DNA from 3 places in the Herbaspirillum sp. NPDC087042 genome. Region 1 is predicted to be linked to each of the others. Evidence: predicted binding sites of a transcription regulator. Region 1 holds the regulator's gene; each other region holds the start of a gene.
What was found. The regulator sigma-54, encoded in region 1, starts transcription at its own class of promoters, with help from an activator protein. The targets are predictions, from matches to a motif close to TGGCANGNAANCTGCTTT.
Positions count from the first base shown of each region.

Region 2: a site for sigma-54 is predicted at 1,427-1,444, ahead of prpB (methylisocitrate lyase). Genes of this name have one in related genera too.
Region 3: a site for sigma-54 is predicted at 1,800-1,817, ahead of ACIPHN_RS12130 (PEP-CTERM sorting domain-containing protein). Genes of this name have one in related genera too.

Region 1 is NZ_JBIUZW010000010.1:175,747-178,992, reverse strand. It holds gene lptA (lipopolysaccharide transport periplasmic protein LptA) at 1-74, shown strand, start outside; gene lptB (LPS export ABC transporter ATP-binding protein) at 74-814, shown strand; gene ACIPHN_RS15335 (RNA polymerase factor sigma-54) at 877-2,367, shown strand; gene hpf (ribosome hibernation-promoting factor, HPF/YfiA family) at 2,522-2,884, shown strand; gene grxD (Grx4 family monothiol glutaredoxin) at 3,096-3,246, shown strand, end outside.
Region 2 is NZ_JBIUZW010000012.1:194,862-198,107, reverse strand. It holds gene prpR (propionate catabolism operon regulatory protein PrpR) at 1-1,209, opposite strand, end outside; gene prpB (methylisocitrate lyase) at 1,513-2,403, shown strand; gene prpC (2-methylcitrate synthase) at 2,452-3,246, shown strand, end outside.
Region 3 is NZ_JBIUZW010000007.1:223,950-227,195, forward strand. It holds gene ACIPHN_RS12125 (tannase/feruloyl esterase family alpha/beta hydrolase) at 1-1,537, shown strand, start outside; gene ACIPHN_RS12130 (PEP-CTERM sorting domain-containing protein) at 1,913-3,246, shown strand, end outside.

The DNA.
Region 1 (3,246 bases):
CTGCTTCCGTCCCGGGTCAGCCGGCCGCGCCGCAACGCAAGCCCCAGGCCGCGCAACCCGGAAAGGACCAGTAATGACGAGCTCGCTGGTAGTCCGCGGACTGAAGAAAAGCTATGGCGCCCGCCAGGTCGTGCGCGATGTCTCCATGGAAGTGCGCAGCGGCGAAGTGGTCGGCCTGCTCGGCCCCAACGGCGCCGGCAAGACCACCTCCTTCTACATGATCGTGGGCCTGGTGCCGTCCGATGGCGGCGAGATCGACCTGGATGGCTCGCCCATCTCGCGCCTGGCCATCCACAAGCGCGCCACGCTGGGCCTGTCCTACCTGCCGCAGGAAGCCTCGGTGTTCCGCAAGCTGACGGTGGAAGACAATATCCGCGCCGTGCTGGAACTGCGCAAGGAAGACGGCAAGTCACTCTCGCGCGACGAAATCGAGAACCGCCTCAACAACCTGCTGCACGAACTGCAGATCGAGAAGCTGCGCGAAAGCCAGGCCCTGTCGCTGTCAGGCGGTGAGCGCCGGCGCGTCGAGATCGCCCGCGCCCTGGCCACCGATCCGCGCTTCGTGCTGCTGGATGAACCCTTTGCCGGTATCGACCCGATCGCGGTGATCGAGATCCAGCGCATCGTGCGCTTCCTCAAGGAACGCGGCATCGGCGTGCTCATCACCGACCACAACGTGCGCGAAACCCTGGGCATCTGCGACCGCGCCTACATCATCAACCAGGGCACGGTCCTGGCCAGCGGCAATCCGGATGAGATCATCGCCAACGAATCGGTCCGACGCGTCTACCTGGGAGAGCACTTCCGCATGTAAGACCTGCGTGCGGAGATGCTAGGCATAGAAAACAGCGGGCCACGCCGCCACACGAAAAACAGATGAAACAATCGCTCCAGTTACGAACTTCGCAGCACCTCGCATTGACGCCGCAATTGCAGCAGTCGATCAGACTGCTGCAATTGTCGACGCTGGAACTGCACCAGGAGCTGGAACAGATCCTCTCCGACAATCCGCTGCTGGAACGCCTCGACGATGCGCTGGACAATTCGGTGCGCCTGCTGGCCGATGGTGCCGTCAGTGCCACGCCCTCTTCGGGTGTGGCCGAAGGCAACAGCGAAGGCAGCGGCGACGCGGCCCCCGCCAGCGCCGATGGCGAATCCAGCTTCGAATACCAGGACAACGCCCCCGAGGGCGGTGTCAGCGGCGAGTCCGACTGGAGCTTCGACGACGTTGCCCGCAACGGCAAATCGTCTGACGACGAAGATGCCCGTCCGCAACTGGAAGCCCACGAAATCACCCTGCGCGAACACCTGCTGGACCAGATCCGCGTGACCGCCCGCACCCTGCGCGACCGCGCACTGCTGGAACTGCTCACCGACGCGCTCGACGACAGCGGCTATCTGGAAGAACCGCTGGAAGATATCCTGGCGCGCCTGCCCGAAGAGCTGGGCATCGACCTGGAAGAGCTGGGCATTGCGCTGAAATTGCTGCAGAGCCTGGACCCGGCCGGTGTCGGCGCGCGCAGTGCCGGCGAATGCCTGGCCTTGCAGATCCGGCGCCTGCCCAAGGTGCCGTTCGTGACCCGCAAGCTGGCGCTGAGGATCGTTGAGGATTACCTGCCGCTGTTCGCCCAGCGCGACTTCAACAAGATCAAGAAAGCCCTCGATTGCGACGACGAGGACCTGCGCGAAGCCCAGGCGGTGATCCGCCAGTGCCGCCCCCATCCGGGTGCGGAATTCGCGCGCGATTCCTCCGACTACGTGGTGCCGGATGTGATTGTCAAACAGACAAAGACCGGCTGGCAGGTCATGCTCAACCATGAGGTCATGCCCAAGCTGCGCGTCAATGCCATGTATGCGAGTGCGCTGAAGCAGGCCAAGGGCGAGGGATCGCTGTCTTCCCAGCTGCAGGAGGCGAAGTGGCTCATCAAGAATATGCGCCAGCGCTTCGATACAATTTTGCGAGTTGCACAGGCTATTGTCGAACGTCAAAGAAACTTCTTTTCACATGGGGCAGTCGCCATGCGCCCCCTTGTGCTGCGTGAAATTGCTGATACACTGGGTCTACACGAGAGCACAATCTCTCGCGTGACAACTCAGAAATACATGCTCACGCCGCACGGCATGTTTGAGTTGAAGTACTTCTTCGGTAGCCACGTCGCGACTGAAACCGGAGGCGAAGCCTCCTCCACCGCGATACGGGCACTGATCAAACAGTTGATAGGAGCCGAAAACCCGCAGACCCCATTATCCGATAGCAAGATTGCGGATATGCTGGCAGAACAAGGCATGGTGGTCGCGCGACGTACAGTCGCCAAATACCGCGAAGTGTTGAAGATTCCGCCGGTCAATCTCCGCAAGTCCCTCTGAGTGTTTCGCATTTTTTTCTCAGTTTCTCTGCAGTAGCCGTTGCTGTGTTCTGGCAAGCATCCGATGCCAACCGACACGTCAGACGTGCCTTTGGCAGCGCAGCAGTAGCGATGGATTGCTCGAACCTCCAGTGACTTCACGATAGGAGTGTTGTATGAATCTGACCATCAGTGGACACCACCTCGAACTGACCCCCGCCCTGCGGGAATACGTGCAAAGCAAGCTGGCACGCATCAAGCGCCATTTCGACAACGTGATCGACGTCAGCGTGATCCTGAGCGTAGATAAACTCACAGAAAAGGAAAAGCGCCAAAAAGCGGAAATCAACGTCCACATCAAGGGGAAGGATCTACATGCGGAAAGCATCGCACACGACCTCTATGCTGCTATCGATGCCCTGATCGACAAGCTCGATCGCCAGGTCATCAAGCACAAGGACCGGCTGCAGGAGCATCACTCCGCCGCCAAACGCCTGCCGGACGAAGCTGCCGGCGACATGATGGCTGGCGCGGCATGATGCCCTGACAGTTTCATCACCTGACATGAGCAAAGGGCGCGCAAGCGCCCTTTTGCATTTGGGCAAGCTGCGTCATTGCTTGCATATCATATAAATAGTTTCCCGATTGAAATAAACTGTTGTGTGCGAGATCAATCCGGGTGTGGCGGTTCCAACGCGAGCGCCGGCTTTTCCCTATAATGTCGGCAATCCCATTTTCAAAGGCATAGCCATGAGCGACGTCCAATCCTGGATCAAAGAAACCGTGACCCAAAACCCTGTCGTGCTGTTCATGAAGGGTACCGCCCAGTTCCCGCAATGCGGCTTCTCCGGCAAGGCCATCCAGCTGCTCAAGGCCAGCGGCGCCGAGAACATCGTCACCG
Region 2 (3,246 bases), on a different contig from region 1:
CGCGCGCAGCGGCGGCAGCGGCAGGCGCAGCACGCTGAGCCGGTAGTACAGGTCGGCGCGGAAGCGACCATCGCGCACCCGCTCCTCCAGGTCGCAGTGGGTGGCGCTGATGATGCGCACCTGGACCGGAATGGGTCGCGTGCCCCCCACTCGCACCACCACCCGTTCTTCCAGCACGCGCAGCAGCCGGGTCTGCAACTGCAGGGGCATCTCGCCGATCTCGTCGAGCAGCAGGCTGCCGCGATGGGCCGCCTCGAAGACGCCGGCCCGTCCGCCGCGTCGCGAGCCGGTGAAGGCACCTTCTTCATAGCCGAACAGTTCGGACTCCAGCAAGGACTCGGCCAGCGCGCCGCAGTTGATCGCCACGAAGGGATGGGCCGCATGCGTCTTGCCCTGCATCAGTGGATGGGCGCGGTGGATGGCCTGCGCCGCCAGTTCCTTGCCGGTGCCGGTCTCGCCCTGGATCAGCACGGTCGAGGGGGACCGGGCAAAGAGGGTGATCGCCTGGCGGACCTCTTCCATGGCCTCCGAATCGCCGCGCAGGTCCTTGATGTGATGGCGTGCGCGCAGGCTGTCGGCCACCGGCAGGCTGGGGCTGCGCGTGCTTTCCAGTTGCGTCAGGCGGGCCAGTTCCAGCGCATCCTCGAAGGACTGGCGCACCGTCGCAGCGGAGTAGAGGAAGATGCCGCGCATGCCGGCTTCCTCGGCCAGGTCGGTGATCAGGCCGGCGCCCACCACCGCCTCGATGCCGCCGGCCTTGAGCTCGTCGACCACGGCGCGCGCATCTTCTTCGGTGGCATAGGTGCGCTGGGCGATCTCCAGGCCGAACATCTGCTGGAACTCGGCCAGCGCCGGCATGGCGTCCTGGTAGGTGACCAGGCCGATGCGGGTGGTGATCTGGCGCGCCCGCGCCAGCGCCTGCATCACGTCGAAGCCGCTGGCGCGCGCCACCACCACCGGTACCGGCAGGCGGCTCTTGAGATAGGCACCGTTGGAACCGGCCGAGATCACCACATCGCAGCGCTCGCTGGCCAGGCGCTCGCGGATGCTGCGCACGGCCTCGTCGAAGCCCAGCTGGATGGGCTCGATGTCAGCCAGCTCGTCGAATTCCAGCGTGATGTCGCGGAACAGTTCCGACAGGCGGGACATCGAGACCGTCCAGATGACCGGTTTGTCGGCATGACGGTCGGCGGGGGCGGGGCGTTTCATGGCGGTTCCTGTTGTTTCAAAAAGCGTTCATGATGTTTCGTTGAAACGTTAATGTAACACTTGTGGAACGTGGTCGGCGCAATCCGTAGAGCTGCCCGGGCGGCGAGGGATGATCCGGGGCGCTTCCGGCGCCGCCTGCCAAGTCCTTGATTTCACTGTGATATACCAGCGCGGCCGGCCACCGGCCGGGTCGGCGCGGGCGCATGCTGCACTGCGATGGCACGGCCGTTGCAATAAGCCTTGCCATCAGCCGGCGCGGGACGCTCCGCGCACATCCAGCAACCCACTCAGAAGGTGTCCATCATGGCTCTCCACTCCGCAGGCGCAGCATTCCGCAAGGCCGTCCAGGAAGAATCCCCTTTGCAGGTCATCGGCGCGATCAACGCCAACCACGCCCTGCTGGCCAAGCGTGCCGGCTTCCGTGCGATCTACCTCTCCGGTGGCGGTGTCGCGGCCGGTTCGCTGGGCCTGCCCGACCTGGGCATCTCCAACCTGGATGACGTGCTCACCGACGTGCGCCGCATCACCGACGTGTGCGACCTGCCGCTGCTGGTGGACGTCGATACCGGCTTTGGCGCATCTGCCTTCAACGTGGCGCGCACCGTCAAGTCGATGATCAAGTTCGGCGCCGCCGCCGTCCATATCGAAGACCAGGTCGGTGCCAAGCGCTGTGGCCATCGCCCCGGCAAGGAAATCGTCAGCAAGCAGGAAATGGTGGACCGCATCAAGGCCGCCGTGGATGCCCGTACCGATGAGAACTTCGTCATCATGGCGCGCACCGACGCACTGGCCGTGGAAGGCCTGGAGGCCGCCGTGGAACGCGCGGTCGCCTGTGTCGAAGCCGGCGCCGACATGATCTTCCCCGAGGCCATCACCGACCTGGCCATGTACAAGCAATTCGCCAATGCGGTGAAGGTGCCGATCCTGGCCAACATCACCGAATTCGGTTCGACCCCGCTGTTCACCGTGGACGAGCTGAAGGACGCCGACGTCGGCCTGGTGCTCTATCCGCTGTCGGCCTTCCGCGCCATGAACAAGGCCGCCGAGAACGTCTACCAGGCGATCCGCCGCGACGGCACGCAAAAGAACGTGGTCGACACCATGCAGACCCGCATGGAGCTGTACGACCGCATCGATTACCACAGCTACGAACAGCGCCTTGACGCCCTGTTTGCGCAACAGAAAAACAAATAATCCCTTCCGATAATTAGTTTTCACCGAATACGCTACGAGGAGAACACGATGAGCGAACAACAAGCCGCAGGTTTCAAGCCCAAGAAGTCCGTTGCCCTGTCCGGCGTCACCGCCGGCAATACCGCCCTGTGCACCGTCGGCAAGACCGGCAATGACCTGCACTATCGCGGCTACGACATCCTGGATGTGGCCGACAGCTGCGAGTTCGAGGAAATCGCCCACCTGCTGGTGCATGGCAAGCTGCCCACCGCCGCCGAACTGACTGCCTACAAGGCCAAGCTCAAGGCTCTGCGCGGCCTGCCGGCCAACGTCAAGGCGGCGCTGGAATGCCTGCCGGCGGCCTCGCACCCGATGGATGTGATGCGCACCGGCGTCTCGGCGCTGGGCTGTGTGCTGCCCGAGAAGGATGACCACAACACCCCGGGCGCGCGCGATATCGCCGACCGCCTGATGGCGTCGCTGGGTTCCATGCTGCTGTACTGGTACCACTACAGCAGCAATGGCAAGCGCATCGAAGTGGAAACCGATGACGATTCCATCGGCGCCCACTTCCTGCACCTGCTGCATGGCCAGAAGCCCTCCGAGTCCTGGGAAAAGGCCATGCACACCTCGCTGATCCTGTACGCGGAACACGAATTCAATGCTTCCACCTTCACCGGCCGCGTCATCGCCGGCACCGGCTCGGACATGCACTCGGCCATCACCGGCGCCATCGGCGCGCTGCGTGGCCCCAAGCACGGCGGCGCCAATGAGGTGGCCTTCGAGATCCAGAAGCGCTACGACAATCCCGACGAAGCCGAAGCCGACATCCGCCGTCGCGTCGAGAACAAGGAAGTGGTGATC
Region 3 (3,246 bases), on a different contig from region 1:
GACGGCTACCGAGGCAGTCGCTGCCAATGGCGAGGGGGCCAAGGCGGTCGGTGCCTACTGCAAGGTGAGCGCCGAGATTGCGCCGGTCGACCCCAAGGCGCCATCGATCCGCTTCCAGCTTGACCTGCCCACGCAATGGAACAGGAAAGCCCTGATGTTTGGCGGTGGCGGCTACGACGGCACCATCCCGGACGTTGCCGCCAATGTGCCGGCCGGCCCGGCCACGCTGCCCGGTCCGCTGGGACGCGGCTACGCCACCTTCGCCAGCGATTCGGGGCACCAGGCCAATGCCACCACCTCGCGCGATGGTTCCTTCGGCGCCAATGACGAGGCCTTGCGCAATTTTTCCGGCGACGCGCTCAAGAAGACCCGCGATGCGGCGCTGGCCATCCTCACCGCCCACTATGCCGCCCGGCCACAGAAGACCTATTTTGCCGGCGGTTCCACCGGTGGCCGCGAAGGCCTGGTCGTGGCCAGCAACTGGCCGGCCGATTTCGATGGCGTGATTTCGCTCTATCCAGCCTGGAACGCGGTGGCGCTGGACCTGCAATTCGGTCGCATGACGCGCGCCATGGCGCAGCCCGGCGCCTATGCCAACCCGGCCAAGCGCAAGCAGCTCTATGACGCCGCCATGGCCGCTTGCGACAAGCTCGATGGCGTCGTCGATGGCGTCATCAGCAATGTCGACGCCTGCAATGCCAGCTTCGATCCCGCCACCGCCATGCTCAACGGCACGGCGCTGCGTTGCCCTGGCGGTGCCGATACCGGCGACAGCTGTCTTTCGGATGCGCAGATCGCCACCTTCAAGGTCTTCAGCTCGCCCCTGGTGTTGCCCTATGTACTGGCCAGCGGCGAGACCAACTATCCCGGCTTCAATACCTGGGGGACCAACTGGGGCACGGGAGGCAGCAATGCCATGCAGGCCGTCATCCTGACCCTGGGGCTGGGTACGGCACAACCCGCCAACCCCATGCCCGGTGTGAGCGCCCAGGCCAGCCCGCCGTATCACAGTACCTTCTGGGACCAGTGGGTGCGCTATTTCGTCACCCGCGATGCCAGCTTCAACCCGCTGGCGCTGGACCCGCAGCAACCGGGCGCCTACCAGGCGCGCATCCTGCAGCTCAATGCGTTGCAGGACACCAACCAGGTGGATCTCTCGGCCTTCCGCGACAGGGGCGGCAAGATCCTCATCGCCCACGGCACCGCCGATGCACTGGTGAGTACCCAGGCCACGCGCCAGTACCTGGGCCGCTTGCGTGCGGCGATGGGGCCCGCCAAGGTGGAGAGCTTCGTGCGCTACTACGAGATCCCCGGATACGGCCACGTCTTCGGCACGGCCTTCAATGCCGCCTGGGACTCGCTCACCACGCTGGAAAACTGGGTCGAACAGCAACAGGCACCGGTGGACCAGGTGGTGGTGGATACGGTCGCCGTACCCGGACGCAGCAGGCCCTTGTGCGTGTATCCCGCCTGGCCGAAATACAAGGGAAGTGGCGAGATCAATGACGCCGGAAATTTTGTCTGTGTGACCCGGTAAGGCTGGGGAAACAGCTTGAGTCCTGCGGTGGCCTGCCTCGGTCACCGCAGGATTTTCATGTTATGCCCGCGCCCGGACAGGGCTCGCGATGCGGATCCGGCAGCGCTGTGAAGTCGCCTGGATATTTAAATATTTCAAAAAAATGACATGTAAATCTTTTGCGTCGGAAAAATTTACATTACCCATTTTTCTAATATTACAGGCATATTACATAAAACCTAAGTTGCAGATTTTAAAAGGTTTTTTGCTGTTTTAAAGTGCGTGGCATATAAGTTGCTCTGGCGGGGTTTTTCCTTAACACCTTGCCGGAGACATTCCTTGAAAACTTTGAGTCATCGCAACCGTTCCTTCCAGAATTCGCCCCTGAATAAAGACGTGCCGAAGCACGTTCGCCTGCACGCCATTGCGGCCGCCGCCGTGCTGATGCTGGCCGCACCGACGGCTTTCGCGGACTCCTTCTTCGTCCCCGGCAACCTGGTGGTCAGCGTTGAAGGCAATGGTGTCGTTGGCGCCACTTCCGGCCCGTATGGCGACAACCAGGCGGCGCCGCTGTCCCTGTTCCAGTACAAGCTCAGTGGCACCTCCGCCGCCAGCTACGTCAACAGCCTGGTACTCCCGCAGAGCAATTCGGGCAGCAACTACGCCGTCTCCAGCGAGTACGGTTCGAGCTCGGAAGGTTCGCTGCAACTGTCCGGCAATGGCAAGTACCTGACCATCATGGGCTACGGCATCAACGCCGCAACCTTCAATGCCAATCCGGGCAAGTACAGCCCCGATTCGACCAACACCGCGCTGGCGCAGTCGGGCAGCGTGCAGGGACAGTCCTACACGGCAGTGCCGCGCGTGGTCGCCCTGATCGATTCGAATGGTTCGGTGAATTCGTCCACCGCCCTCTATGGCGTCTTCAGCGGTAACAATCCGCGCAGCGCCTATACCCCTGACGGCAAGAACATCTATGTATCGGGCCAGGGTACCAAGGGCGACAATACCAGCGGCGTCTTCGTGGCACAGGTGGGCAGCAACACCGCCACCTCGGTGACCGGCAACGATGCCGGCGCCGGCGCCTCCCAGGACACCCGCTTCGTGACTGGCTACAACGGCCAGCTCTACGTGTCGTCCGACAGCAAGAGCGGCGCCACCAATCGTTCCTACATCGGTACGCTGGGCAATGGCATGCCGACCGGCCAGGCCAACAACGGCAATGGTCCTGCGCAATTGGCGGGCTTCGGCAATTCGGGCGGTACCGGCAAGGTGAGCATCACGGCGGCCACGACCAATGGCATCAATGCCCCTGGCCAGCAGATCAACCTCAGCCCGGAGGCCTTCTTCTTCGCCAATGCCACCACGATGTATGTGGCCGACAGCGGAACGTCCAAGCAGACCTCGGCCACCAGCAGCCTCGGCGACGGCGGCCTGCAGAAGTGGAGCCTGGTCAATGGCGCATGGCAGCTTGACTACACGGTTTCGGCCGGTCTGAACCTGGTGAGCAACAAGGCATCGGCCGGCACCACCGGCCTGCTTTCCCTGACCGGCCAGACGGTGATGGTCGACGGCGTGGAGCAGGAACAGATCTTCGCCATCAACTACACCGTCGGCGATCTCGATCCGACCTACCTGTTCGGCCTGACCGATATCCTGGGCGCCACCACCCTCCAGTCCGGCGAAGCCTTCGTCAAGCTGGCGACCGCACCGGCGGATTCCAACTTCAA